DNA from 3 places in the Arthrobacter sp. TMS2-4 genome. Region 3 is predicted to be linked to each of the others. Evidence: riboswitches for the same ligand, from Rfam matches in the RefSeq annotation. Region 3 holds a riboswitch; each other region holds the start of a gene.
What was found. Region 3 has a riboswitch for cyclic di-GMP ahead of ACX80F_RS04375 (cellulase family glycosylhydrolase). Riboswitches for the same ligand answer to the same signal wherever they lie in the genome.
Positions count from the first base shown of each region.

Region 1: linked by a shared signal. The riboswitch ahead of ACX80F_RS13320 (response regulator transcription factor) and the one ahead of ACX80F_RS04375 (cellulase family glycosylhydrolase) in region 3 are both predicted to bind cyclic di-GMP.
Region 2: linked by a shared signal. The riboswitch ahead of ACX80F_RS14100 (glycoside hydrolase family 26 protein) and the one ahead of ACX80F_RS04375 (cellulase family glycosylhydrolase) in region 3 are both predicted to bind cyclic di-GMP.

Region 1 is NZ_JBTNDI010000011.1:12,418-21,998, reverse strand. Features, by position in the region: gene ACX80F_RS13345 (DnaJ C-terminal domain-containing protein) at 1-184, opposite strand, end outside; gene ACX80F_RS13340 (nucleotide exchange factor GrpE) at 375-1,037, opposite strand; gene dnaK (molecular chaperone DnaK) at 1,039-2,910, opposite strand; gene ACX80F_RS13330 (DUF2252 domain-containing protein) at 3,050-4,363, opposite strand; gene ACX80F_RS13325 (hypothetical protein) at 4,477-4,698, shown strand; cyclic di-GMP riboswitch class I at 4,760-4,834, shown strand; gene ACX80F_RS13320 (response regulator transcription factor) at 4,943-5,749, shown strand; gene ACX80F_RS13315 (hypothetical protein) at 5,761-6,171, opposite strand; gene ACX80F_RS13310 (AAA family ATPase) at 6,194-6,952, opposite strand; gene ACX80F_RS13305 (MMPL family transporter) at 7,065-9,215, opposite strand; gene ACX80F_RS13300 (MarR family winged helix-turn-helix transcriptional regulator) at 9,317-9,581, shown strand, end outside.
Region 2 is NZ_JBTNDI010000012.1:73,586-83,166, reverse strand. Features, by position in the region: gene ACX80F_RS14115 (NAD(P)/FAD-dependent oxidoreductase) at 1-710, shown strand, start outside; gene ACX80F_RS14110 (YtxH domain-containing protein) at 780-1,151, opposite strand; gene ACX80F_RS14105 (DNA-formamidopyrimidine glycosylase family protein) at 1,333-2,136, shown strand; gene ACX80F_RS14100 (glycoside hydrolase family 26 protein) at 2,170-3,405, opposite strand; cyclic di-GMP riboswitch class I at 3,422-3,496, opposite strand; gene ACX80F_RS14095 (peroxiredoxin-like family protein) at 3,751-4,422, shown strand; gene ACX80F_RS14090 (hypothetical protein) at 4,468-4,743, opposite strand; gene ACX80F_RS14085 (ANTAR domain-containing protein) at 4,982-5,737, opposite strand; gene ACX80F_RS14080 (hypothetical protein) at 5,851-6,081, opposite strand; gene ACX80F_RS14075 (LacI family DNA-binding transcriptional regulator) at 6,429-7,457, opposite strand; gene ACX80F_RS14070 (sugar phosphate isomerase/epimerase family protein) at 7,570-8,304, shown strand; gene ACX80F_RS14065 (Gfo/Idh/MocA family protein) at 8,301-9,422, shown strand.
Region 3 is NZ_JBTNDI010000002.1:244,283-253,863, reverse strand. Features, by position in the region: gene ACX80F_RS04395 (glycosyl hydrolase family 8) at 1-434, opposite strand, end outside; gene ACX80F_RS04390 (DUF4397 domain-containing protein) at 431-1,411, opposite strand; gene ACX80F_RS04385 (ArnT family glycosyltransferase) at 1,480-3,306, opposite strand; gene ACX80F_RS04380 (glycosyltransferase) at 3,495-5,003, opposite strand; gene ACX80F_RS04375 (cellulase family glycosylhydrolase) at 5,401-7,332, opposite strand; cyclic di-GMP riboswitch class I at 7,349-7,423, opposite strand; gene ACX80F_RS04370 (TatD family hydrolase) at 7,616-8,566, opposite strand; gene ACX80F_RS04365 (AAA family ATPase) at 8,754-9,581, shown strand, end outside.

The DNA.
Region 1 (9,581 bases), on a different contig from region 3:
GCACGGAGTAGGCCTCCGACACGTCCTTGAAGGTGCGCTCCGACGCTGCGGCCCCCTGGTTCTGGTCAGGGTGGTGCTTGCGGGCGAGCTTCCGGTACGCCTTCTTGATCTCGTCACCGGACGCGTCCTTGGAGACACCGAGGATCTTGTAGAAATCCTTGTCGACCCAATCCTGACTGGCCAATTGGTGTCTCCTTCCTAGGTACTGCTGAAAGTGTGGGGCCCGAAGCGTCGGGGTACAGCTTCCTGTATCCGCCACATCGGGGAGAACCGGGTGGGGTGGTCTTCCGTAGGGCCTTTAATATTCCTTCGCGAGCTCTGCGAGCGCAGGAATTTCGTTGGCCCGGGAAGACCATCCCACCCGGCGGGTACAACTACTCCGGCACTGCCACGATCACCTGGGCGGCACGGAGGACGCGCTCGCCCTTGCGGTAGCCCGCACGGAGGATCTGGCTGACGCTGTCGGCCTGGACCTCGGCGCTCGGCTGCTGCATGAGTGCCTCGTGGATGTTCGGGTCGAACACGACACCCACTTCGTCGATGCGGGCCAGTTCGTACGCCTTCAGGACGTTCTCGAGCTTTCCCGCGATGGCCGCGAACGGGCCCTCCGCGAGATCGCCGTGCTGGCGCGCGGCGTCGATGTCGTCGAGGACGGGCATCAGCGAGTTGAGGACGCCGATGACCGCCTGGTCGCGGGCGACGTCCCGGTCACGCTCCACCCGACGCCGGTAGTTGACGTACTCCGCCTGCAGGCGGAGCAGGTCGGTGCGGAGTTCCGCGACGACGTCCACCGCCGGGTTGGTCTCGCCCTCGGCGCCGGCCTCGTTCAGGATGGCCTCGGCCTGGGCCAGTGCATCCCCCTCGGAGGCGTCGGCTACGGGCGTGTCCTGCGCACCGGCCGCGGATTCCTCCGCGACCGGCTCGCCGGCATCCTGCTGCTGCCCACGGACGTCGCCTGTCTCAGGGTCGATGTTCCGGCTGTCGGACGGGTTCACCGGCTCTGACTGGTGCTCTTCTTCATTTCCGTGGTGCGGCATGTTACTTCTTCTCGCTGGTGTCTTCGTCGACCACTTCGGCGTCGACGATGTCCTCGTCGGTGCCCGCGGAGGCCGGCTGGTCGTCGGCGGGGGCGGCACCGGGCTGGCCGGCGTCCTGCTGGGCCGAGGCGTAGATCGCTTCACCGAGCTTGGACTGCGACGCCTGCAGCTTCTCGTAAGCCACCTTCACCTCGTCGTCGTTGTCCTGCGTCTCGAGAGCCTTCTTGAGGGCGTCGACGTCGGCCTGGACCTCGGTCCTGACCTCTTCCGGCAGCTTGTCCGCGTTGTCGGCGATCAGCTTGTCCACCGAGTAGGCGAGCTGCTCGGCACCGTTGCGGACGTCGGCGGCCTCGCGGCGCTGCTTGTCCTCGGCGGCGTGCTCCTCGGCCTCCCGCACCATGCGGTCGATGTCCTCCTTGGAGAGGGAGGAACCACCGGTGATGGTCATCGACTGCTCGGTGCCGGTGCCCTTGTCCTTGGCGGACACGTGCACGATGCCGTTGGCGTCGATGTCGAAGGTGACCTCGACCTGCGGGACGCCGCGCGGCGCCGGCGCGATGCCGGTCAGCTCGAACGTGCCCAGCGGCTTGTTGTCGCGGGTGAACTCGCGCTCGCCCTGGAACACCTGGATGGCCACGGACGGCTGGTTGTCGTCCGCCGTGGTGAAGGTCTCGCTGCGCTTGGTGGGGATGGCCGTGTTGCGCTCGATGAGCTTGGTCATCATGCCGCCCTTGGTCTCGATACCGAGGGACAGCGGGGTGACGTCGATGAGGAGGACGTCCTTGCGCTCGCCCTTCAGCACACCGGCCTGCAGTGCGGCACCGACGGCCACGACCTCGTCCGGGTTGACGCCCTTGTTGGGCTCCTTGCCGCCGGCGAGTTCCTTGACGAGCTCGCTGACCGCGGGCATGCGGGTGGAACCGCCGACGAGGACGATGTGGTCGATGTCGGCCACCTTGATACCGGCTTCGGTGATGACGTCGTGGAACGGCTTCTTCGTGCGGTCCAGCAGATCCTTGGTGAGGTCCTGGAACTTGGCGCGGGAGAGGTGCTCGTCGAGGTGGACGGGTCCGTCCGGCGTCACGGAGAGGTACTGCAGGGAGATGTTGGTGGAGGTCGCCGAGGACAGCTCCTTCTTAGCCTGCTCGGCGGCTTCCTTGAGCCTCTGCAGCGCGATCTTGTCCTTGGACAGATCGGCGCCCTTGGCCTTGGCCTGCGAGAGGAGGTAGTCCACGACGCGCTGGTCCCAGTCGTCGCCACCGAGGCGGTTGTCACCGGAGGTCGAGCGGACCTGGATGGTGGAGAAGGCGTCCTCGTCCTTGCCGACCTCCAGCAGGGAGACGTCGAACGTTCCGCCGCCGAGGTCGAACACGAGGATCAGCTCGTCTTCCTTGCCCTTGTCGAGGCCGTACGCGAGGGCTGCGGCCGTGGGCTCGTTGACGATGCGCAGCACCTTCAGTCCTGCGACCTCGCCGGCCTCCTTGGTGGCCTGGCGCTCGGCGTCGTTGAAGTAAGCGGGCACCGTGATCACGGCGTCGGTGACCTTCTCGCCGAGGTAGCTCTCGGCGTCGGTCTTGAGCTTCTGGAGGATACGCGCGGAGATCTCCTGCGGCGTGTACTTCTTGTCGTCGATGGCGACATCCCACTGGGTGCCCATGTGGCGCTTGACCGACGCGATGGTGCGGTCGATGTTGTTGACGGCCTGGCGCTTGGCGATCTCGCCGACCAGGACTTCGCCGGACTTGGAGAATGCGACGATCGACGGCGTGGTGCGGGCGCCTTCGGCGTTCGCGATGACGGTGGGCTCGCCACCTTCGAGAACCGAGACGACCGAGTTGGTGGTTCCGAGGTCAATACCTACTGCACGTGACATGCAAATTCCTTTCGACTGCCCGGGATTTGCGAGGCGCTCATCCGCCGGGCGCGTAGATTGAGCGTTCTGCACTCAACTATACGGGCGCGCCTCCGGAGAACAAAATGGACTTGAGTCGACGTGGCTCAACTCCTGCTGGTCAGTCGGCCGGCACCGCGGAGATGAGCCCTTCCCGGAAGGCGTCGACGAAGAGCGCGTGGTCCGTGCGCACAGTCTCCGCATACGCCTCCCCGAATCCGACGATGTCGTCGACGAAATTCTCGTGTGACCGGTCCACCGCGGCCAGGATGGCGGTCTCCGTCCGGAAGGGCACGAGGTCGTGGTCGCTGTCCTCGTCGGTGGAGCAGTGGATCTTCGCCGTGGCCTGCCCGAGCGCCTCGAGCACCGGCATCATCTGCTCCGGCTCCGTCAGGTCCTCCCAGGAGAGATCGCGCTTGTAGGGGGAGAGCTCCGACACGACGAAGGAGATCCCACGGATCGTCGTGTAGCCGAGGAACGGGTCGGTGTGGGTCTGCAGGGACCGCTGGCTGATGACGGCGCGGTGCCCGTCGTCCACGAAGTAGCCGCGGACGCGCTCGTCGTCGACGATCCGGCTGGGCGCGGCGATGTTCGACTGCTTCATGGTGAGGATGATGTCGTTCTCCTGTGCCTCGTCGAAGCCCTCGATGAGCACGTTGTAGGTCGGCAGGCCGGCGCTGCCGATCCCGAATCCCTTCTTGCCCACGATGCCCTTCACCCGGTAGAACACGCGCCGCAGGGACCGCTCGCTGTCCGGGATGGTGGAGAGGTATCGGTCGAACGCGTCCGCGACCTCCCGGTACTCGTCGTCGGGGAGCACGCGGATCGAGCCGTCGTCACGGAAGTGGCGCTCGTAGTCCTCGATGCGCGTGAGCGCGTCGAGCAGCCGCGTCCGGCGTGCCGCCCGGGCCTGCTGCAGCACCTGGTAGACGGGTCCGTCCGTATTGTCGAGCCCGAACGCGAACGTGGACTGCTCGTCGTCCACGTAGTCCCGGACACGACCGAGGTAGGCCTCCAGATAGATGCGCGAGAGGTCGCGTACCGACTGCGACGGCAATGCCTTCTGCCAGCACAGGAGCGTGAGCGAGGCGACGAAGCGGCGAAGGTCCCACGAGAAGTGGCCCACGTAGGCCTCGTCGAAGTCGTTGACGTCGAAGGTGAGGCGTCCCTCGTTGCTCATGTAGGTGCCGAAGTTCTCGGCGTGCAGGTCACCGTGGATCCACACCCGGCTGGTGCGCTCGTCCGCCCAGGCGTCGTCGAGCCGTGCCATGTCGGTGTAGAACAGGGCCGCGCTGCCCCGGTAGAAGGCATACGGGTCCGCTGCCATCTTCCGGAACCGGGCCCGGAAGGCGAGGGGGTCCACGCCCATGAGGTCCTGATGGGCCTCGACGAGCGTGCTGACGATGTGCTGCTGACGGGACTCGGTGGCTGCCATCAGCCCACCGTACGCGCGTCCTGTGCTCACGCCCCCTATGGACGGCGGCGCACCGACCACGGATCTACTCGTGGGTTCGCCGGCGAGGGACGCCCCGGTGCCATACTGTCGGCATGGATCTCGAACACTGGTGGGACAGCGTCACACAGCAGACCAGGGACTGGCTCATTGCGCACAACGGCGAAGCGCTCACGCCCGAAGTGGTCGCGGAGATCAGCGCCGCCGGCGGCCTGGTGGCTTCGGAATCCTGGTGGATGGGCGAGCGGGGGGCCGACGGCCTGTTCCTCTCGGATGCCGCGACGGACTGGATCGGGGAACGCGCCGACGGCGAATAGCCGCGGGGAGTCCACGACGGTGTCGGTCGGGGTTGCTACTATCATCGGGCGAGCAGCCGCTCGTCGACAAAGGCAAACCCGGTGCGAGCCGGGGACGCAAAGCCACGGGACCCTCGAGGTCAGCCGGGCCGCCGAAGAGAACAGGTCCACGGAATATGCCTCGGACACGCCACGTCCCCACCGTTCCCATACCCGCGCCGACGGGCGCCGGGCGCCCCACCGGGCTGTCGCTGGACAGCACGCGATGAACAGCCCCGCACCGGGCGATCGCCGGGCCGCCGTCGTCATCGAGGACGACCTCGACATCCGAAACCTGGTGTGCGCCGTTCTCGAGCAGGGCGGCTTCGCGGTCAGCGGCGCGACCACCGGGCGCGAGGGCGTCGACGTCATCCGCCAGCAGCATCCGATAGTGGTGACCCTGGACATCGGGCTCCCCGACATCGACGGCTACGAGGTCCTGCGGCGGATCCGCAGCACGACCGACTGCTACGTGATCGTGCTCAGCGGTCACAGCGACGAGATGGACATCCTCACCGCGCTCCAGGCGGGAGCCGACGACTACGTCGTGAAGCCGTTCCGGCCCCGGGAGCTGCGGGCGCGGATCGACGCCATGCTTCGCCGCCCACGCATCGGGCAGAACGCGCACCACCCTCCGGTCCAGCCCGTGGTGCCTGCCACGCCCACCCCGCCGGACCACGCCGCCCCGGCGAAGTCCGCCAACACCCTGCGGAACGGCGGCATCACCGTGGACGGAGACGCGCGCATCGCCCGGTGCGCCGGGGTGGAACTCCCGCTCACCAAGACGGAATTCAACCTGCTGTACGAGTTGATGCGGGGCAACGGCTCCGTCCGGACGAAGGAGGAACTGGTCCGCGTGTCGCGGGGTGCGGATTACCGTGGCTACAACTTCGTCAGTCGCACGGATGAGCGGGCCATCGAGGTGCACATCGCAAATCTCCGCCAGAAGCTCGCCCGCTTCGACGGCGGCGGCGAACTCATCACGACGGTGCGGGGCGTGGGTTTCCGGGTGGTGCCGCGGAGCAAGGACTAGACCGGGACCGCTCAGGATCCTCCCGGGTCGCCGTCCCGCAGTTCCCCGAGCGTATCCGCCGCACACCCGCGCAGCACGGCGACCGCGCGCCGGGCGCCGTCGAGGTCGTCGGAGCTGATCATCCGGTGGACTGCTCGCGCAGCATGGTGGAGGCGGACCGCTCCGACCATCATGGCCGACGTCGTCACGCTGAGGACGGCGTCCTCGGCACCTGCGGCGTCACCGGCCTCGATCCGCAGGTTCAATCGATCGACCTTGCCTTCGAGCGTCGCGGAGAAGTCACGCACGAACCGGGAGACGACGGCGGGATCGGAGAAGTCGCGCACCATGTCCGCGAGGACGGTGGAGTCGACGAGGGGCGCCGCCGTCCCGTGGTCCTCGAGGAACCGCGCGGCGTCGCGGCGGGGTGCCGCGCCGTCCACCGGATAACGGCCCTGATACTGGTCAGGGCTTGACGGAGTCGAAGGTAGGGGCACCATCCCAGCCTAGCGACGGCCGATGGGCGCCGTGCACCTGCAGAAAGTTCTTGCGCAAAGACTGCGCTGGAGTATGCCGTTTGCCGACATGATCACTGCGTTTCCGGTACTGAGCACTTCCCGCGACGACTTCTTCGAGCTCCTCGAGGACCCCGGGCAGCGGCCCGTCGGCATCCACGCGCCGGAAGCCGGCGACGTCGGGCAGCCCGAGGTAGCCGTCGCGGTAGGCCCGGAGGTCGTCGAGGCGTTCGGTATCGGTCCCCCGCGCCGCGATCCGACGGAAGGCCTCCTCCGGGCTGACGTCGAGGAACACGACGACGTCCGGGGCGGGCAGCCATCGCGCCAGCGCGTCCAGCAGCCGGCTGCGCTGCAGCCCGCGGGTGGCGCGCAGCGCCTGCTGGCAGTGCAGGTTCCGGTCCAGGATGACGACGCCGTCGAACCGGCGGGCGCGCAGGTGGTTGGTGAGGACATTGACCACGCGGACCCCTGATTCCAGGAGGTCCAGGACCCGTGACGGGACGGAGAGGCCGAGCCGTGCGGTCCACGCCGTCATGGTGCGCCGCCCCGACGGGTTGGCGAGCACCATGGTGGGCGTCGTCGTCGCCAGGATCCTGCCGAGCGCGGAGGCCGCCGTCGTCTTGCCCGCGCCGTCGATACCCACCAGCGCGACGACGAAGCGCCGCGACGGGCACGAGGACCTGCTGGACGTTCTCGCTCGCGGAGTCATCCTCCTGTTGTACCCGCACTTCCTAGGAGAGCTCCCGGCCCGGGATGTGCCGCGGCTGTGAGACCGGCAGGTCCACGCCGCGGCCCTGCCCCGGTCCCTGACCCGACGCCGACTACCGGGGGGACGGCACCTTGCCCAGCTCGGACGGCCACCAGATCTTGGGCCCGATGTCGTAGGACAGGGCCGGGATCAGCAGCGACCGCACCAGGATGGTGTCGAGGAGCACACCGAAGGCCACGATGAACGCGATCTGCGCAAGGAACAGGATGGGGATCACGCCCAGGGCGGCGAACGTCGCCGCGAGGACCACGCCGGCCGAGGTGATGACACCACCCGTCACGCCGAGCCCGCGCAGGATGCCCGGCCGCGTGCCGATCCGGAGGGACTCCTCGCGGACCCGGGTCATCAGGAAGATGTTGTAGTCCACGCCCAACGCCACGAGGAAGACGAAGGCGAACAGCGGCACCGACGCGTCCGCACCCTCGAACCCGAAGACGTTGTTGAAGACCAACGCCGAGACGCCCAGGGCCGTCGCATTGGAGAGCGCCACACTGGCGACGAGGAGCACCGGCGCGAGGACGGAGCGGAGCAGGACGATCAGCACGACGAGGATCACCGCCAGGACGATCGGGATGATCTTGACGAGGTCGGCCAGCGCCGTGTCGTTCGTGTCGATCGCGACCGCCGTGACCCCGCCGACCAGCGCGTCCGGACTGGCGGCGTCGAGCGCCGTCCGCAGTTCGCGCACCACCTCCTCCGCCTGCTCGGAGTCGGCCTGGTACTCGAGGGTGCCGCTGATGAGGACCCCCCCGCCCTCGACGACGGCGGCGCCGCCGGGGTCCGCGGTCAGGACGGCCTCGGCGATGCCCTCCTGTGCCGACACGACGTCGAGCGCGGCCTCCTGGTCGGCCTCGGGGGCGACGACGTAGACGGGACTGCCGGAACCGGCATCGAAGTGGCGGGCGAGGGCCTCCTGGCCGTCGACCGCGTTGGACGGGGTCAGGATCAGGGCGGACTGCGGGACGCCGTTCGCCTGCAACTGGGTCAGCCCGAGGGCGCCGGCGACCAGGATGAGCAGGGACGCGATCCAGACCGACCGTGGGCGCCGGCCGACGAGCAGGGCGACGCGCCGCCAGAGACCCTTGAGCCGTTCGAGCCCGGTCTCCGGGCCGGCGGCGGTCGGCGCGGCGTGCTTGCCGCGGTGCGGGGCGACGACGGCGGCCGCCTCGGGGTTGTAGCGCGGCAGCAGGGGCCAGAAGGCCGCCCTGCCGAAGAGGATCAGGAACGCGGGAAGGAGCGTGAGCGCCGCGCCGAGGGAGAAGAGGATGCCGATGGCGGCGATGGGCCCGAGGCTCTTGTTCGAGTTGAGGTCCGAGAAGAGCAGGCACAGCAGGCCGAGGATCACGGTGGCGCCGGAGGCGAGGATCGGCTCGAACGAGCCACGGTAGGCCACCCGCAGGGCCTCCCATGTCGTCTCGTGCTCCACGAGCGCCTCCCGGAACCGGGCGACGAGCAGCAGCGCATAGTCCGTGGCGGCGCCGATCACGAGGATCGACAGGATGCCCTGGCTCTGCCCGCTGAGCTGGATGAGGTCGAGTTTCGCGAGCCCGAAGATCAGCAGGATCGACGTCGCCAGCGCGAACACGGAGGTGAGCAGGACGAGGAACGGCAGCACGATGGACCGGTAGACGGCCAGGAGGATGATGAACACGGCGCCGAGCGCGACGGCGAGCAGGATGCCGTCGATGCCGCCGAAGGCCTCGACGAGGTCGTTCGTGAAACCGGCCGGACCGGTCACGTACCCCGTGACGCCGTCGGGCAGCTCGTCGTCCAGGATGGTGCGCAGTTCGCCCACCACCTCGGCGAGTTCGGCGTCGGAGGAGACGAAGGCGACGTACTGGACGGCGAAGCCGTCCTCGGACGGGATGGGCCCGGCGAGGGCCGGCGCTCCCTCGGCCGGGGATTCGAGCCCCTCGACACCGCCGAGGGTCACGCCGAGTTCCTCGTAGGAGCCGAGGTCCCGAGGGTCGATCGCGGTGTCCGACTCGGCGACGATCACGGCGGGGATGGCATCCGAGTCGCTGAACTGCTGCTGCAGCTCCCCGGCTTCCGTCGACTCGGCGCTGGCGGGCAGGAAGGACGCCTGGTCGTTGCTCGAGACCTCTTCGAGGCGTCCGAACGTCGGTCCGCCCACCGCCGCCCCGGCCAGCCAGATCAGGACCACCACGACGGGCAGCAGCACCCTCAGCCATCTGTTCTTCATCGCACTCCACGCCTCTCTCGGGTTCTCTCTGCAACAGAGTATATCTATGATAGAGATAAAGTGAACCGGCCTAAGCTGGAAGGGACAGGAGGCGAGGACCCATGTCCACGAGGGACGAACTCATGGCACTCATGCGGCAGTTCACTGTCGAGACCGAGCGCTATGTCGACGTCGCCAGCGAGCGCGACAGTCTGTACCGCACCGATCTCCATGCCCTGAGCATCATGATGGGCGCCGCGCGGGCCGGCCTCACCGTCACGCCCGGCCTGCTGCGCGAGGAGCTCAACCTGAGCTCGCCGGCCACCACGGCCCTGGTCGACCGCCTCGACTCCGCCGGTCACGTCACCCGGCGTCGCAGCGAGGTGG
Region 2 (9,581 bases), on a different contig from region 3:
TCTGGACCGTGACGACCACCGACGGCGCAACGGCGCGGGGACGGCACCTGATCCTCGCTTCGGGTCTCCGGGACGTCCTCCCGGAGGTCGACGGTGCGCGGGAGGCATGGGGCCGCGGCCTGCTGCAGTGTCCGTACTGCCACGGTTGGGAGGTCAGGGACGAGGCACTCGGCGTGATCGGGTCCACAGACACCTCGATCGCCCAGGCACTCCTGCTCGGACAGTGGTCGGCGGACGTGACCTACTTCCCACACCTCCTCGGTACCGTGCCGGAGGAGGACGCGCGCCGACTGCGAGCCCGGGGCGTGCGGGTCGTGGAAGGACCGGTCCGGGAATTCTTCCTGGGGGAGGCGCCCGACAGCGGCGGTCCGCGGGCGCTCCTCGGCGTGCACGTCGACGACGGTTCCGCCGACGGTCAGCGGGTGCCATGCGTGGCCGTGTTCTGCGAACCCGGGGCGGACGCGTCCTCACCTCTGGTGGCCTCGCTGGATTGCGAACTGCGTGAGGACGGCTGTATCGTCACGGACCACCTCGGCCGGGCATCGCGGGACCGGGTCTGGGCGGTCGGCAATGCGGCGGACCCGGCCGCGCATCTGATCACCGCCGCCGGGGATGCCTACCGGACGGCGGTCACTGTCAATGCCGTGCTGGTGCAGGAGGACTGCGAGGCGCTGCTGGACGCGGGGGAGACGGTCAGCAGGCGCGTCTGACCCCACGCGAGGCGGATACGACGGGGGCGGGCCACGACACCATGTCGGGGCCCGCCACCCTTGCGCTCGCTACTTCCCGAGATCCTTCCCGAGATCAGGGCGGGTCTCGCTGTCCTGGGCCTGGAACGGGGTGTCCTCGATGTCGCGGGGGTTTCCCCCGGCCGGCCCGGTGGTGGCCGTGGTCCCGGCACCGACCTTCGCCTTGCCGCCCTTGCCGGAAGCGGACTCGCCCTTCTTCAGGGCGCCCTTCAGGGTGTCCTGCACCTTCGGGGCCTTGGTCTTGATGGTGTCGGTGGTCGAGGAGACGGTGTCCTGAACCTTCGGGTTCTCCCACAGCTTCTGCGCCTTGCTCTTGAGCTGCTCGTAGCTCTCCCGGCCGGCCCGCGTCCCGAGGACGTACCCGGCTGCCATTCCTGCGGCGAAAACAAGCTTGTTCTTCATGGTGTTCTCCCTTCGTTGGACTATGTTCCTTCCGAATCTAGACCACGCGGTCGGCCTCCGGCGAGAGTAGTGTCTGCGGGCACCATGCTGTAGGAGCGCCGGGGTGCCGGTGGTGCTACCGGATGGAGCGTCGGTGCCGGGCGCTAGGTTGGCGATGGTGGCAACAGGACAGGGAGGCTCCATGCCCGAGGGGGACAGCGTGTTCCGCCTGGCGATCCGCCTGCGGGGATCCCTCGACGGGCGCACGCTGCGCCGCGGCGACCTCCGGGTGCCCGCGCATGCCGAGACGCCGCTGGACGGGATGCGCATCGCCGGGCACGTGACCCACGGCAAGCACCTGCTCACGCGGTTCGACGGCGGCCTGACCCTCCACACGCACCTGCTGATGCAGGGGTCATGGACGGTCACGACCCCCGGGAGAACGCTGCCGCGGAAGCTCCTGCCGGAGGCGCGGGTGATCCTCGCCGTGCGCGACGGCCCGACCGCGTACGGACTGGGCCTACCCGTCGTCGACCTGCTGGACACCCGGGCGGAGGGCGACGCCGTGGGGCACCTCGGCCCTGATCCGCTGCGGCAGGACTGGTCCGCGGACGAGGCGGTGCGCAGGCTGCGCCGCGACCCGGGGGAGCGCGTGGCAACGGCCCTGCTGGATCAGCGGAACGTCGCCGGGTTCGGGAATCTGTGGGCCAACGAGCTCTGCTTCCTGCGGGGCATCCACCCCGACACGGTGATGGCCGACGTGGACGTCCCGGCGCTGGTGGCCCTCGGTGCACGGTGCCTGCGGTTCTCGGCGACGCAGCAGGGAGCGCATCAGGTCACCACGGGGAACACCCGCCGGGGGGAGAAGCACTGGGTCGCCGGCCGCGCCGGCAGGCCGTGCCTCCGGTGCGGCACCATCGTGCGCGTCAGGGCGGAAGTGCCGAACGACCCGGGCCGGCGTCGCACCTGGTGGTGTCCCCGCTGCCAACCGGCGCCGCCGGACTGAGGCCGGGGCCCGACCTCCTGGTGCGCGCAGTCCTCAGCGCCGCGCGGCGAGGGCGGCTGCGAAGGCGTCGGCGGACGCTGCGGAGCTGTCGATGCGCCAGTCGGTTTCCTTGGCGATGTGGAACCAGACGAGCCCGACGACGTCCGGCTGCGCGGAGACGTACTCGAAGAGGGAGGAGATCCACTGGGGCTTGGACCCGCCGAGCTCCGACGACGCCGTCTCGGCGATCATGATCGGCGTGCCCGGGGCGAGCTGCCGGAGCTGCGCGATCCCGCCACCGAACAGTGCCTCGGGTTCCTGCCAGGAGCTCCATGACTGCGAGGTGCCCCAGTTGTAGCCGTCGAGCGCCGCGACGTCGACGTAGCCCGCGCCCGGGTAGAGCTGATCCAGGGGCGTCGATCCCCAGTAGGGGACGTTCGGGTTCCACACCCAGCTGATGTTGGTCGCGCCGGTGGAAGCGACGACGTCGTGCACGTGCCGGTAGGCGGCAACGTAATCGGCCGCCGTGTTGCCGTTGACGCCCGCAGCCCACGGGTACCAGTCACCGTTCATCTCGTGCGCGAAGCGCAGGTACACGGGCTGCCCCCAGCGTCCCAGGTCGGTGCCCCACTCGCGGAGGTAGGCGTCGAACTCGCCGGCGGCGATACGGTCGAGCGAGTAGGCGGGCTGCTCGGTGCCTCCGCCCCAGGTCCACGGCTCCCAGGTCAGCAGCGTCTCGGCGCCGCGGGCGCGCACGGCATCCAGCTCCGCGATCGGTGCGGGCTGGTTGAAGTCCTTGTAGGACAGCACGATGGAGGGCGCCTCGCCTGCGAGGGCAGCGACGGCGTCGAGCTCACCGCCGGCTGCGGGCCCCCCATTGGTGCCGACGCCGAAGCGGATCCCTTTGGTGACACCCGGTGCAGGCGCCGGGGCGAGGATGGTGTAGCCGGCGCTCGCAGTGGAGGCGCCCGCCGTCGCCGTGATGCTCACGGTGTCGGTCCCCGCCGGCACGATCGATACGGTGAAGGCGCCCTGCGGCGTCGTGGTCAGGGCCGCGCTCGCGGTCCCGGCCACAATGGTCCCCTTCGTCCTCTTGGGGAAGCCCGCGCCCGTCACCGTGACGGAGGCACCAGGTGTTCCGGAGTCGGAACTGACGGTGATCGTGGCCGCGGCCTGGGCCGGCGCCGGGCTCACCCCGAGCATCAGGACGGACAGCGCCACGAAGACCACGACGAGTCGCGCGGCGGTCGTCCGGGTCGCGGATGCTGTGAGACGGGGAACGGTGAGCATGATCGGCACCTCGGGGTTCGGTGGCCCGGCTGACCGCGAGGGTCCCGTGGCTTTGCGTCCCCGGCTCGCGCAGGGTTTGCCTTTGTCGCCGAGCGGTCGCCCGGGCGTCGTCGGTCCCCGCATTGTGGGGCCCATCCCATTGTGCCGTCGCACCCGCAGGACGGGGCAGGAATTCGCCGTACTGCGGCGAAGGATTCCGGCAGATCTTCCGCAGGGCGTGGTCGCACAGGCGTCGGGCGCAGCCGGAGGGACGTGACCGTGGCCTTGGGAAATCGTGTGGTGTGCACCACAATTGAGAGTGCGGCGGGCTGGAGGCTCCCGTCGCGGGTGTGTCGAGGGGGAAGTTTGAAGCAGAGACAGAAATTCACGGAGACGATCGCGGCGCAGGTGGCCGAGTTCCAGCCGACGTTCGACGCGCAGGTCGGTCCGGCGCTCGCGGAGGTCTTCGCGATGGAGCAGGAGGAGCTCCGCCGCGCAGCGCTTCCGGAAGGAATCGCCCGCGTGGGCGAGAAACTCCCCGAGGCCGTCGTGTACGACGACGGGGGGCATCCAGTGCCCCTGCGGGAGGTCCTCGGTGCGGCGGCCGCGATCATCGTCTTCTACCGCGGCGGGTGGTGTCCCTACTGCAGCATCGCCCTGCAGACCTATCAGCGGGAACTGAGCCCTCTTGCGGAGACGTTCGGGACGCGGCTCATCGCGATCAGCCCGCAGGCCCCGGAGATCGCGCGGAGCATGGCGAGCGAGAAGGGGCTGTATCTGCCGCTCTACTCGGATGCAGCGAACTCCCTCGCCTCACTGCTCGGGATCGTCACGACGCCGAGCCCCGAGTCGACGCTGGCGCGCATCGCCCTCGGCGTGGACGTCGCCGGGTCCAATCTGGGCCGGACCCCGACGATCCCCTTCCCCGCGGTGATCGTCGCCGACGCGACGGGCACCATCCGGTTCATCGACGTGCAGGTGGACTACACGAACCGCACGGAGACCAGCGACATCATCGATGCCCTCGTCGCCCTCTGAGGCGATACCGCCCTCCGGGACGATACCGGGCGACGACCGTGAGGCTCAGGCTTCCTTGACCTGGCTGTCGACGGCGTCCTCGAGTGCGTCGTCTCCGGCATCGGACGCCGGGGTGTCGCGGATCAGCTGTCGGCGATCGAGCTCCTCGCGGAGCTCGTGGTGCTGCCCATCGGTCTCCGGATCCACTTCACCGTCGCGGACGTACTGCACATCCCTCGACCGGTGGTTCCTGCTGTTCAGGATGTCCAGGTCGTCCCGATCGATCGACGTCAGATCCTCCGGGAACGCCTTCTCCGGATCCAGCCTGCTGTTATCACTCACGAAGTGCCTCATTCACGTGCCACGAACTCGGGAGCCCCGCTTCTAGAGGCGAGAACGACACTACCGTAATCGCCTCCTGGTTCCCGGTTTCCCCTGTCGCACGGCATCCCTGTCACACGGCGTCCCGGGAGCCCGGAGGCACGCTGAGCCGGATGTGTTCCGTACTCGAGCGTGCTCGAGATGGACAGGGCGACATCGCAGAAGTTTGCCGAGCGCCGCATCAGCCGCACCACCCGGGTCACGAATTGAAGTGCGTGGTCACCGGTTCCGCCTGCCCCACCGATGCGAGTATGCCGGCCGCGAGGTCCGCCACCTTCACGTTCCGGGTGGATGATGCCTGTCGGAGGATCGCGAAGGCCTCCTTCTGGGTGCACCTGTTCTGGGCCATGATCGCGCCGACCGCCGTGTCGATGGTGGTGCGGTTCACCATGGCGGCCTTGAGGTGCTGCGTGTCCTCGCTGAGCTTGGCGATCCGCACAGCCAGGCGGAGGGAGCGGGAGGCATCGCGTGCGAGGCCTTCGGCCACCGCGATGCCCGTCGCATCGAAGGCATCCGGGGAGGTGGAGTAGAAGTTCAGACCGGCGCTGGCGCCCTCGTCGAGGCGGATGGGTATGCCGAGGGCCGAGCGCAGGCCATGGGAGGCGATGGCGGTGCGGTATTCAGGGAAGCGTTCCTCGGTCAGGAAGTCCCGGATATATACGGTCTCACCCGTGCGGGCGGCCCGGAGGCAGGGGCCGTCGTCGAACCCGTATTGCACTTCGTCGACTTCACGGGCCTTGTCGCTGCTGCTGGCGACGGTGATCATCGATCGTGGGCGCAGGAGCGTCACGCCGCAGAACACCTCACCGTAGGCGCCGCTGAACGCCTCGGCGGCGATGGTCGCGAGGCCGGCGAGGAAGTCCTGGACGTCGTCGCTCTCCAGGACCATGTCCTGCAGGAGCGCGGTGACCGGATCGCGATCGATCTCGCGAGCAAGGTCCTTCTCATCGGGCATACGGCTGGTTCCTTGGACGAAGCGGCTAACGGGCCAACGATCAGCGCCATCCGCCCGGAAGCGGATCGACGGGAAATGCGGTTCAGGGAATCCGCCGGAACGTTGTTCTGCCATCAACTGTACGACCCGGTGCCGGTGGGGTGCTCCACGTGGTCGCCCCGTGCACGCAGAGCCTGTGTGACGTCGGAGCCTGCCACGGTCCGGCCCAGTTTGTCCGGATTGCGCACGAGGTAGACCCCGCTGACCCTGCCTCGCTCGTCCACCCCCACGGCGACGGTCAGTTCCAGCCGGTCATCCGTGTGGACGAGGATGTCCCGGCAGCGTGACGGATCGCCCGTCGGCATCGATCCAGAGCGCTCGGGACGGGAGGCGATGCACCCGCGGATGCAGCACCCTCGGCCAGTCCACGCCTGCCGTGTCCCGGCTCCCCGCGGCCACCCTGTGCAGCCGGATGCGTTCCGTGAACTGCGCCCCCGGGTCCACCAGGGTGACCTCCAGCGGGATCCGGCCCGCGGCCCGACCCGCAACCCTGTTCGCCGCCATCACCCCCGCGTACCCGCCACCGACGACCACCACGTGGACTGTCCCGCTCATCACGCCTCTCTTCCCCAGGAGTTCCCGACACCATCAAGACACCGCTCGCCGGCGGTCTGTGACAGGGGTCGGCACCCGGACCGTCGGGCCCGGTCGCTCAGCCCGTGGTGGTGCTGGACCTGACCACGAGTTCGCCCCGGGGCATGGACGCGGACTGGATCGTCCCGGTGTCGAGCAGGGCGAGCAGGAGTTCGGCGGCCACCCGGCCCTGCATGCCCGGGTTCCTGGACAGGGCTGTGACCGCAGGGAAGGCGAGCCGGCAGTGCAGGGAGTCGTCCCAGCTGATGATCGCCACGTCGTCGGGGCAGCGCAGGCCGAGGTCGCGCAGGGCGAGCAGCCCGCCCATCGCCATGAGGTCGTTGCCGAACACCACCGCCGTCACCGGCGTCTCCGACGCGTCCGGTGCGCGGAGCAGGGTCTCGACGGCGTCGTGCCCGGACTGAAGCGCATAGTCCGCCTCGTACTGGACGATTCCCATGCCGTGGCCCGCCGCACGTTCCCGCACCCCGCGGATGCGCTCCTTCTCGTGCAGGAACCGGTGCGGTCCGGACACGTGCCCGACGCGGCGGTGTCCTGCGTCGTGGAGGTGGTCGACGATGGTTGCGGCGTCGACGACGTGGTCCGTCGTCGTCCCGGACACGGTGGGCGGCCTGCCGGTCTCGGGTGCCCCGTGCAGCACGAACGGCAGTCCCAGGCGGTCCAGCAGCGCGGGGCGGGGGTCCTCGAGCAGGTGATCGAACACGAGGACGCCGTCGACCTTCCGTTCCCCGGCCCAGCGCTCGTAGGTGGCACGCTCCTGGGCGGGGTCGTTGCCGACCATGCGCAGCATCAGGGCCATGTCGCGCTCGGCGAGGGCGGTCTCGATGCCGGTGAGCAGCCCCATGTGGTACGGCTCGGTGCCGATGAGCAGGGGGTCGGCGGACAGCACCATGCCGACGGCTCCCGCACGCGACCGGGAGAGTGCACGGGCCGAGGAGCTGGGGTACCAGTCGAGTTCGGCGGCGAGGTCCAGGACGCGGCGCCGGGTCACCTCGCTGACTCCCGGCTGGCCGTTGAGCGCGTAGGAGACGGACGCCTTCGAAATGCCCAGCCTCTTCGCCAGGCCGGCAATGGTTTCCTTGGCCATGGGGTACACCCTAGCCGCACGAATTGCTTGACCGACCCCGACGTATCACCTACCTTCGAGCTAGCGACTGAACCGGTTCAGTCGCCCCGACTTTCTCACCGAGGAGAACCCCGTGACGTATTCGCTCCAGCTCTACACCCTGCGGACGGCGATGGGTGAGGACCTCCCCGGCACCATCAAGCGCGTCGCCGACCTCGGCTACACCGCCGTGGAGCCCTACAACTTCGTCGCCACCGCGGATGAACTGGCAGCCGCACTGTCGGAGAACGGGCTCACCGCCCCGTCCGGCCACGCACCCCTGCTCGGCGCGGACCAGGACGAGATCTTCGAGGCCGCACGCAAGCTCGGCATCGGGACCGTGATCGACCCGCACGTCGAGCGTTCCCGGTGGACCACGGACGAGGACATCCGCGCCACCGCGGAGGCCCTCAACGCGGCAGCCCGGAAGGGCGCCGGGTACGGCATCACCGTCGGCTACCACAACCACGAGTTCGAGCTCGAGGAGCGCATCGACGGCACCTCCGCCCTCGAGGTGCTCGCGGGCTATCTCGATCCTGAGGTCGTCCTCGAGGTGGACACGTACTGGGCGGCCGTCGGTGGCGAGAATCCCGTCGAGCTGCTGAACCGCCTCGGCGGCCGGGTGCGGTTCATCCACATCAAGGACGGTCCGCTCACCAAGGACAACAAGGAGCAGGTAGCCGTCGGCTCCGGCAGCATGCGCATCTGGGACGTGCTCGGTGCCGCTCCAGGGCTCGAGGCCGCCGTCGTCGAACTCGATGATTTCGACGGCGACATCTTCAGTGCCGTCGCGGACAGCCTCGCGTACCTCCAGGAGGGACAGAAGTGAGCACTGCAGCAGAGCGCACAGGCCCCGTCGGAGTCGCCGTCGTCGGCGCCGGGGTGATCAGCAAGGAATACCTCACCAACCTGACGGCCTTCCCGGACGTCACGGTGCACATCGTGGCCGACATGTTCGAGGAGGTCGCCGCCGTCCGCGCCGCCGAGTTCGGCGTCCCGTCCTCCGGAGGCGTCCAGGACGCGCTGGACCACCCCGACGTCGAGATCGTCGTCAATCTGACCATCCCCGCCGCGCACGTCGAGGTGGCCACCGCCGCGGTGAACGCGGGCAAGCACGTCTGGAGCGAGAAGCCCTTCTCCCTGGACCGTGAGAGCGGCATCGGCCTCCTGAAGACCGCGGATGCCGCCGGGCTCCGCCTGGGCTGCGCCCCCGACACCTTCCTGGGCGCCGGCCTGCAGACGGCGTTGCGGCTCGTGGCCCGCGGCGACATCGGCGTGCCACTGACGGCGCTGACCCTGATGCAGTCGCCGGGTCCGGAGTCGTGGCACCCGAACCCGGCGTTCCTCTTCCAGGAGGGTGCCGGGCCGTTGTTCGACATGGGGCCCTATTACCTGACGACGCTCGTCCAGACCTTCGGCGCGATCACGAAGGTCGCGGGGTTCGGTTCCACGTCCCGCGCGACGCGCACCATCGGGTCGGGGCCGAAGGCCGGCGAGGTCTTCGACGTCACTGTCCCGTCCCACGTCAGCGCGATCGCCCAGTTCGCGAACGGCGAGTCCTCGCAGAGCATCTTCAGCTTCGACTCCCCGCTCAAGCGGGCGGGCTTCATCGAGATCACCGGCACCGAGGCGACCCTTGCGTTCCCCGACCCGAACACGTTCACCGGCGATCTCCTGCTCACACGCCGCGGGGCTGACGAGCCCGAGGTGGTCCCGGCCGTCGGCGCGACATCCACCCGCGGCAGCGGCGTGCTCGAGATGGCCAGGGCCCTGCGGGACGGACGCCCGCATCGTGCACAGGGCGAGACGGCGTACCACGTGCTCGATGCGATGGTCTCGATCTCGGAGAGTATCGCCACGGGCGGCTTCGTCTCGCTCTCGAGTACCGCGACGGCGGCCGATCCGCTGCCCGAGGAATGGGACCCGTACGCCGCAACCCTCGCCTGAGCCCTCCCGTGGGCCGCCGTCAACAGCGACCCCCGGGAGGAACCGGGGACGTCGATCGCCGGGCTTCCGACGGCCTGCGTTCCGCCGAGGTCGAGTACCTGCCGGGGCACGGTGGCGGCGACGCCCGTCGGGTACTGGCGTAGGCTGGGAGATGCGGGC
Region 3 (9,581 bases):
GCCAGGACCAGCGCCCTCGCCGCGTCGACGTCCGCATCCGATGCCGGTTCCTCGTCCACGATCCGCCCGTCCTGCCAGCGCCAGGCCAGCAGGCCGTCGTCGCGGACCAGGTTGTTCCGGGTCCACTCCCAGATGGTGTCGAGGCGGTCCTCGTCCCCGGCCCCCAGGGCGAGGAGCAGACCGTAGGCCTGCCCTTCGCTGACGGTGTCGCCGCCCTGGTCGCGACGGACCACGCGACCGTCGTCGTCCACCCACTCGTCGAGGAAGTCGGCAGACGCCTCCTCGGGGGTCACGGTGTCCTCCGCTGCGGGCCCGCCGTCCGACGGTGTTCCGCCGAACCGGATCGCGCCGGTCGCCAGCAGTGCGATGACCGTGGTGACGGCGAGCGCCAGGATGCCACCGCCGATGATCCAGGCAAGGGTCCTGCGCCTCATCGACTGGTCCGGGCCAGTGCCCGGCCGATCCCTCGCGGGCCGCCGTGGGCTACGAGAGGGACCGCGATGACGGCTGCGACGACGAGCAGCAGGGACCAGGTGACCGACGGGCCGGTATTGCCTCCGGAGCCATCGGTCGTGGTCGCGCGCGCGTCGGCGTCGGTCGGGGCCGCGCCGGTATTGGTGCCGCCGACGGGCGTGGCGGCGACCGCGCCGACGTCGGACACGGCCTTGACCGTGAGTTCGCCGGAGGCGTTGTCGAGCACGAGGAGCGTGTTCACGGTCCCGGCCGCGAGGTCGACCTCCTCGGTGCTGGCCAGGGACCCGCCGAAGACCTGCAGGTCCCAGAGCCCGGCCTCGACCGTCGCGTAGCCGGTCACTTCGCCGCTCTTCGTGCCGGCGGTGAGCGTCTTCGTGCCGGAGTCGGTCTTGATGTCCACCGTCTCGGCGAGGGTGCTCGCCTGGATGACCCGGACCCGCGCCTGGCCGTCGGCCGGCGGGGTGAGGTCGTCGCGGACGACCCTCGCGGTGAGCTCCTCGTTGGTCCCCAGGACAGCGAGTGTGAGCGGCTGGCCCTCCTCGACGGTGATGAGCTGGTTCAGCTCGGGTACTGCGTCATCGGTGCTGTCCGCGGGGGTCAGGTCCACGGCGTAGGCGCCGGCGGGAAGCCGGAGGTAGTCCGAGACATCGCCGTACGCGAGGTCCTCCAGGTCCACCGGGGCCTGCCCGCCGGCGACAGCGGTCAGGGTCGCATCGAAGGACCCCGTGTCCGGGGACAGGTGCGCCACCCGGGCCCAGCCGTCGGCCGCCGGTGACGCCTCCGCCGCCTCGGACCTCCCGGATCCGACGACGATCACGACCAGGCCGGTGATGAGGGCGATGAGCAGTACCACCACCCAGCGCGCGGGAGATGCGCCTGCTCCGCCCGCATCCGTACGGTGCCGAGGACGGGTGGTGCCGGAGATGTGAGCAGTCATGGGACTTCCTGAACAGTAGGTGGAGCACGTCGATGGGGAGGCGCCGGCCTGCGGCGTTGCCTGCGACGTCAGGGCAGGGTGAGGACGGAGCGGTGCGCCGCGATCGAGAACGTCACCAGGACGCCGTCCTCGGTGCGGGTCGCCGATTCGGCGGCGAAGGAGCCGCCGAGCCCCTCGAACCAGGTCTCGTGGGCCTCGGCCTCGGGAGTGCCGGGATCCAGGGGCGCACCGTTGGCCGCAGTGACCAGCACCTGGCGACGGAGGGATCCGTCCTCTCCCTCGACCGAGGGGAACGACACCGACAGGGATTCGTCGATCGCCGCGCGGCGACTCAGGGCCGCCACGACCCGCGCATCCACCTGCCCCGAGCTCAGCTGCGCTTCGGCCTCCTCGTCGAGCTCGAGGGCGGGATTCTGTGCGAGCTCGACGCCCACGGCCGCCCGGCCCGCGTACATACGGGCCGTCTCCTCGCCGAGCGTCTCGGTCCCGTCCGGGTAGATCCGGCGGACGTCGACCCGCTGGGGTCCCGTGCCGAAGGACGCCATGACCTCGGAGTTGGTCAGCGCTCCGTCGACCTCCGGGAACTGCTCGGGCGACGTGCGCATCGACGTGGTGGTGATGATGTAGTCGGCGTCCTGCCACCCGTTCGGGGAGGCCCTCATCACGTCCTCGTCGGTGTCCATCTTGTAGTACCAGATGACGTTCTCCCGCTCGAATCCGCTCTCCACGAGGTCCACCCACATGGCGTCGTCGACGATCAGTCGTGCCGATTGCGGGATGTTGGTCTCGACCCAGTCCTGGGCCTGCACGCCGGGCTCGTCGAGGTCGCTGAAGAGAAGGCCCCGCAGCTGCGCCGTCCAGAGAGGGGCAGCGATGGCGGCGGCGAGGGTCAGCGCGAGCAGGACCGCACCTGCGCCGAACCGGCCACCGGCTGTGCCCCTCCGCACCCGCGCGAGCGCCCACCCGGTGACGCCGGCCACCAGGAGCGCGGCGAACGGCAGGAGCATGATGATGTAGGGCACGGGCAGGTAGCCGCCCGGTCGCAGCATGACGACGATGAGCGCCAGCAGCAGCACGGCGAACGGCCGCAGGTTCCGAATGAACAGGCCGACGACCGCCGCCGAGATCCCCGCGACGATGAACACCGGATCGAGCTGCCACCACATCGCCAGGGTACGGCTGGTCATGCTCTCCGGATCCGTCACCGGGCCGCTCGGGTCCCGCGACGTCAGCTGGAAGGCGATGCCCTCGAAGAGGCTGACCCGGTCCTGACCCGGGAACAGTTCGCCCTTCACTGCGGCGAACAGGATGTAGCCCGCTCCGACCAGCACGAGCACGCTCGTCGCGACGGACAGCGTGTAGCGCCGCGTGGCAGGCCACGCCGACCGATACATGACGAACGCCACCAGGGGCAGGGCCAGGAGGTACGTCTCCTTCGTCAGGACCGCGACCCCGAACAGGACGGCCGCGCCGACGAATTCGGCGAGCTGGTGCTTGCGGCTCATGGCGAGGATCAGCGCGCCGAGGAGCCACGGGGTCGCGATGTTGTCGAGGTACACGGTGCGGTGGAACTGGAGTGCCAGCGGGGACAGGGCGAACAGGAGCGCAGCCCCCGTCGCCGCCGTCCGGCTGAGGCCGATGCGGCGTGCCAGCAACCAGCACAGCGCGGTGCTGATGAGGGTGGCCACCAGGACCGCTTCCCGACCTGCCATGACGGCGGTGTCCCAGCGCTCGAAGGCGCCGGTGAGCTCGGTGTACGCGGCCAGCTGGATCCAGCCCAGCGGCGGATGGTCGTACCAGTAGGTGTAGTGGGCCAGCTCCCCGAGGTGCGTGACGGCCCACGCCTGGGCGACGTAGGTTCCCTCGTCGTCGATCCGCTGGGGCGATCCGCTCATGTTCCAGGCCTGGACAAGACCCGCTACCAGCAGTGTGGGAAGCAGGAACAGGGGCGCGCGTCCGTGGACACGCCGCCACCGGTCCCACCGCATTTTCGGCGATCGTCCGGCCGGAGCCGCGTTCCCGGGAGCCCGAGCGGGTGCGGCAGAGCCCGTCCGCGTTGCCGGTGCGGCGTCGAGGGTATAGGTCATGAGGAAGCTCCAGTCGTGCTCATCCTGCGTGATGCCGTCGCGCCGCCGGCGCCGACGAGTTCGGGCTCGGGGGCCGGTGACGCGGGCTCGAAGACCGTCCGGTGGGCACCGGAGTGCTCGGTCTTCTCCCATGAGTTCTCGCCCTTGAGCTGCCGGAAGACGGCGCGTACCGCGGCCGCCGCGAGGAAGACCTGGTAGGGGAAGGTTCCCAACACCAGCCGCACGTAGTCGCGGACCCGCACCTTCTTGTTGTACAGGCGGCCGAACTCGTTCAGGCCGGCCGCCTCGACCGCAAGGGTGATGAGGGTGGGACCGAGGGGGAGGAACGTGATGAGCGCGACGCCCACGGGGACCTTGGCGAAGAGCACCAGGACGATCGAGATGGGGATCAGCAGGCCGGTTGCGGCCTGCAGGAAGGGCATGGCGAGGATGTAGCGGGCGAACAGCCGCTGGCGGGCGGTGGGCAGCTTGCGCCACTCGCCCTTGCCGAGCACCTGCAGGAATCCCTGGTTCCACCGCGTCCTCTGCTTGAACAGTGACGTGAGCGTTCCGGGCGTCTCCTCCCGGGTGACGACCTCCGGGCTGTAGGCAACCGCGACCGTCGCTCCCTGACTCGAGAGCCGGACACCGACCTCGCAGTCCTCGGCGAGGCACTCGTCATCCCAGCCGTCGGACCATTCCAGCCAGGCACGCTTGATGAAGACGGTGTTCCCGCCGAGGGGGATGAAGTTAACATTGGCGTGGAAATGCAGCCGCGAGCGGAACCAGAAGTAGTACTCCAGCACGTTCCGGAGGGACCACCAGGTGGTGTCGAAGTTCATCAGTTGCACTCCGCCCTGCACCACGTCGGCGCCGGTCTCGGAGAAGCGGGAGTCGACGAGCGAGAGGAGCCGCGGATGGACGTCGTCCTCGGCGTCGAAGACACCGACCACGGAACCGCGCGCGGACTGCAGGGCGAGGTTGAGTGCCTTCGGCTTGTTCTTGGGCACCGAGGAGTCGACGATGACCCGGATGAGGTGCGGGTGGCGGCTCTCCGCCGCGCGGGCAACTGCCTCCGTGCCGGGATCGTCGTGACCCACGATCGCGATGATCTCGAAGTCCGGGTGGTCCTGCTCCGCGAGCCGGTCGAGCGTCTGCCCCATCACCTCCTCCTCGTGCCTGCCGGGCACCAGGAGGGTGAAGGACTGGGCAGCGGGCCGCGGTGTCTGCGAGAAACCCGTGCGCTGGAGGCTGTCGCGGGACCGCCACGCGTGAAGCATCCACCACAGGGTGGTGATCGCGATGATCGTCAGCAGGACCGCGACGACGACCATGGTGCTGTAGGCGAGCCACTCCCCCGCCGACCAGTCCGGCAGGACCGAGCGGACCGGGGTGTCCGTGATCTCCCCGGTGGCCGGCCCGCGGTTGGGGGCGATGTCGGGGACCGGAGAGCTGTCAGGAACGGGCGTCAACAGGGGCGCGGGCTCCGCTCCCGTCGCGTCGGCTGGATCGCTGTTGGAATTCAAGAAGACCTTCTCGGTGATGTGGGAGCGTCAGGGGACATCCCGAAAAGGAAGACACTCGGTCGACGGGCAGTCGACCGAGTGTCAGAGGCGCTACGGAAATGCTCCGGTCTCACAGGAGCAGGAAGCCGCCGACCCGTTCGGGGGATCACGCACGAAGTGTGGAAACGGGCGGCAGTGCAGGCACGGCTCGTCCGCTGCTATCGGCGTTGACGGCGGTGCGTTGACCCGGAAGAAAGCCAAGCGTTCCGAGAACCGGAACTGCCCGTCTTTTCTCCCTCAATTAAGACCCTACGGCGGATGGGAAGAGGTGGCATTACCCGTCTTTGCTCCGGCTGCTACTTGGAATCGAGGGCCTGATACTCGCGTCTTGTGGTCGTGATCTGCCGGCCGGGGTGCATCAACCCGCGATGCGCCCTGTGCTGCGGGAGTGCTTCGTCAGGGGGGTATACCCGGTCTTGGTCCCTGTGGCCTGGACATGGAGGGTGACGTTGCGATCCGCGCTGGTCGGTGTGTAGGTCCGGCTGCGTGCTCCAGCGATCGGGGTGCCCGAGCGGTACCACTGGAAGGTGACGACCGCGCCCGGTGACCATGTGCCGGGGTCGGCGGTCAGGGGCTGACCGACCCGGCCGCTTCCCGTGATCGTGGGCTTCGATCCGGTCAGGGTTCCCCGCGACACCGTCGGACCCGGCCGCGAGGTGCGGGAGGCGGGCGCGTACCCGTTCCTGGTCCCGGACACGACCACCGTCATGCGTGCGCCGAGATCCCGTGCGGTCAGGGCGTGGCGGGCGGTGGTCGCTCCGGGAATGGCGACGCCGTCCCGATGCCATGCGTACTTCAGGGCTGTGCCCGCAGTCCACGGGCCGGGGGTGGCTGTGAGGACGTGCCCCACCCTGGCGATGCCCGCGACCGAGGGAACGGAACTCTGCAACGGCGTGAGGGGTACCGGCGCGGGCGACGTCGGACTCGGGGACGGCTCAGGCGACGTCGGACTCGGGGACGGCACAGGCGACGTCGGACTCGGGGACGGCACAGGCGACGTCGGACTCGGGGACGGCACAGGCGACGTCGGACTCGGGGACGGCACAGGCGACGTCGGACTCGGGGACGGCGCAGGCGACGTCGTGAGAAGCGGCTTCAGGGCCAGCGTCTTCGCGGTCTCCTCGGTGCGCCAGTCGTCCTTGACGAGGCCCCCGGTGTCGCCGCTGTTGGGGTTGAAAGACCAGTAGGAATAGCTCATCCCCGTCCGGCCCAGGTACGCGACCATCTGGTCCAGCCACTGCCGGTCCGAATCCGTCTCGAGCTTCGTGCCGAACTCGCCGAGCAGGACCGGCGCGATCCCCTCCCGGGCGATGTAGCCCCAGTTCCGGTCCCACAGCGCCGGCAGGTTCTCCGGGTAGGTCGGGTCCGAGAACCACTGCTGGTGGTGGACGGACGCGGGGTAGTCGTGCGGGGAGTACACGACGCGGTGGTCCCGTTCCAGGGTGACGGGATTCGCGGCGACTCCCCGGAGCCCGCTCCCCCACCAGGTGGCGGTGCCGTCCGCCTCGTTCTCGATGCCCTCGACGATGACGAGCAGGTTGGGGTTCGCGGACAGGACGGCGTTCCCCGCACGTGTGGCGGCGGCCTTCCAGTCCCTCGCCGGATCCCCGCACGCCCAGCACGCCGCTCCGCGCGGCTCGTTGTGCAGATCCGCCCCGATCACGACGGGGTTGTCCTTGTACCGGGCCGCGAGCATCTTCCAGTCCGCGATCCACTGGTCCTCGGTGATGGCCGGGGTGTGCCAGAGCTCGGACTGCGCCTTCGACTCCGGGCGGTGCCGGTCGAGGATGACGTTCAGCCCGGCCGCACCGGCGGCATCGACCACCGAGTCCATCACCTGGAGCGGCGTGCGGCCCTCGAGCGAGGGGTTGAGCGAATAGTCGACGGAGGTGCTCGTGCCCCGGGTGATGCACTGGTTCGAGTAGGGCAGCCGGATGGTGTTGAAGCCCATGCTCCTGATCTGCCGGAGGCCGTCTTCGAGGTTGATGCTCCACAGTCCGTGCGGGGCGCACTCCGGGGTCTCCAGGCCGAACCAGCTGACGGACTTGATGACGAAGGGCTTGTCCGCCGCGTCACGGATGGTGCCGCCGTCGGTGTGGAGCCAGCCCGACGTCGTGGGCTGGACCTGGGTTGCACGCTCGACGCCTATCCCTCCCGGCTGGACCGCACACCCGCTCGCCACGACGAGCACGGCGGCAGCCAGGGCTGTTCGGCGCAGGAACGCCTGTCGGATCCCGGCCCGCCGCGATCGGACGGAGGGCAGGCGGAGTGTTCGGAGCAGTGAGTGCATGGCGAGGACCTTCGTGTTCGGCGGCCCGGCTGACCTCGTGGGCCCCGTGGCTTTGCGTCCCCGGCTCGCACCGGGTTTGCCTTTGTCGGCGACCACCTACCCGCTGCGGGCGTTCTCGGTCCCAGCAGGGTGGACGGTCTCGGGGACCATTCTTCCCGGGCAACCGCGTCCTTCGGCGTCCGCATGCCCCTGCGTCCCTACAGGAAATCCCCAAGAAAGACCCAAGCCGGGCGGTCTTCCGCCCCGGGAGCCGCGGAGGCCTCCTTCCGGCCCGGGCGTTCGGTCAGTCCCAGCTGCCGTAGACGGCTTCGGTGTTCGCCGTCAGCCGTGCGCACAGGCCGTCGAGGCCGGTGTCGAGAATCCCCGCCATGGCGCGCACCGTGTACGGCACGGCGTAGGAGGCGTTCGGCCGGCCGCGATACGGGTGCGGGGTGAGGAAGGGGGCGTCCGTCTCCGTCAGCACGAGTGCCGGATCGGCCACGAGGAGGGCCTCGCGCAGGTTCGCGGCGTTCTTGAAGGTCACAGTGCCCGCAAAGGACATGTACCAGCCGTGCTCGTTGCAGGTGCGCGCGAGGTCGGCGTCGCCCGAGAAGCAGTGCAGCACCACGCGGTCCGGCGCGGTGTCGGAGAGCAGCGTCGCCACGACGTCGTCGTGCGCCTCCCGGTCGTGGATCTGCAGAGCCCTGCCCAGCCGGCGGGCGATGTCGATGTGGCTGCGGAAGGACGCCAGCTGGCTGTCCCGGCCGTCCTCCCCGGTGCGGAAGTAGTCCAGACCCGTCTCGCCGAGCGCGCGGATCCGCGGCCCGGCGGCGAGCTGCTCGATTTCCGAGAGGGCGTCGTCGAGCGTTCCCGCCGCGGCCAGCAAGGGGGCCTCGTTGGGGTGCAGGGCGACCGCCCCGAGGAGCCGTGCGTCCTGTTCGACGACGGCGGCGGTGAAGCGCGAGGACGCCAGGTCCGTGCCCACCTGGACCGCGCCCCGGACACCGGCGGCCCCGGCTGCGTCGAGGGCGTCGCCGATCGACACCTCGACGGCCCCCTCACGGAAGTCGAAGTGCGTGTGGTTGTCGATCACGGGCACGGGCAGCGGCTCCGGCAGCGGCAGGTACGCGCCCTTCCGCCGTCGTCGGGCCGCCGTGGCGTCCTCTCCGGCGCCGGCGTCCTCCGGATCGCGGTAGGCGGGCGGTGTCTCCCCGATCGCGTAGGGGTGACGGACGGGCAGCGCGCTGGTACACATGATCCACAGCCTAGTTGCGGTACGGAACCAATCGCCCGGGAAGCAAGTTGAGCTAGTAACCTGTTGAATCATTCAGCTCGGTCCGACCTGCCCAGCGTTGGAACGGCCGCAGCCGGTCCCTGCGTGTCGAGCGATCCCGGCCCTCCGGCACCGCTCGGCACGGCAGCCGCACGCGTGGAGGATACCCATGGACGTCCAGCACAATATCGCCGAGGTGGCTGCGGACCCACGGCTCGCCCCGGACCCCGACGCCGCCTTCCACGACGTCGCCACGCGCATCCTCGACTCCATCCAGACGGTGATCGACGGCAAGCCCGAGGCTGCGCGCCTGGCCCTCACGGTCCTCCTGGCCCAGGGACACCTGCTGCTAGAGGACGTGCCGGGGGTCGGGAAGACCCTGCTCGCGAAGACCCTCGCCCGGACGATCGACTGCAGCGTGAACCGCATCCAGTTCACCCCGGACCTGCTGCCGTCGGACGTCACGGGGGTCTCCATCTTCAACCAAGACACGCGGCGGTTCGAGTTCCGGCCCGGCCCGGTCTTCGCGAACATCGTCATCGGTGACGAGATCAACCGGGCCTCCGCCAAGACGCAGTCGTCCCTGCTCGAGTGCATGGAGGAGCACCAGGTGACCGTGGACGGGCACACCCACCCGCTCGGTGCCCCGTTCATGGTGGTCGCTACGCAGAACCCGATCGAGATGGAGGGCACCTACCCCCTCCCCGAAGCTCAGCGCGACCGCTTCATGGCCCGGATCTCGATGGGCTACCCGGATGCCCGCGCGGAAGCGGACATGCTGGAGACCCACCAGTCCGTGTCACCGCTCGCGGCCATCCGTCCGGTCGCCGGCGTGGAGGACATCACCGGGATGATGCGGCAGGTCCGCGCGGTGTACGTCTCGCCGGCCGTGAAGGACTACACGGTGGCCATCGGCCGCGCCACCCGGGACCACCCGCGCCTGAGGCTCGGCGCGAGCCCGCGGTCGCTGCTGCAGTTGCTGCGGGCCGCGAAGGCC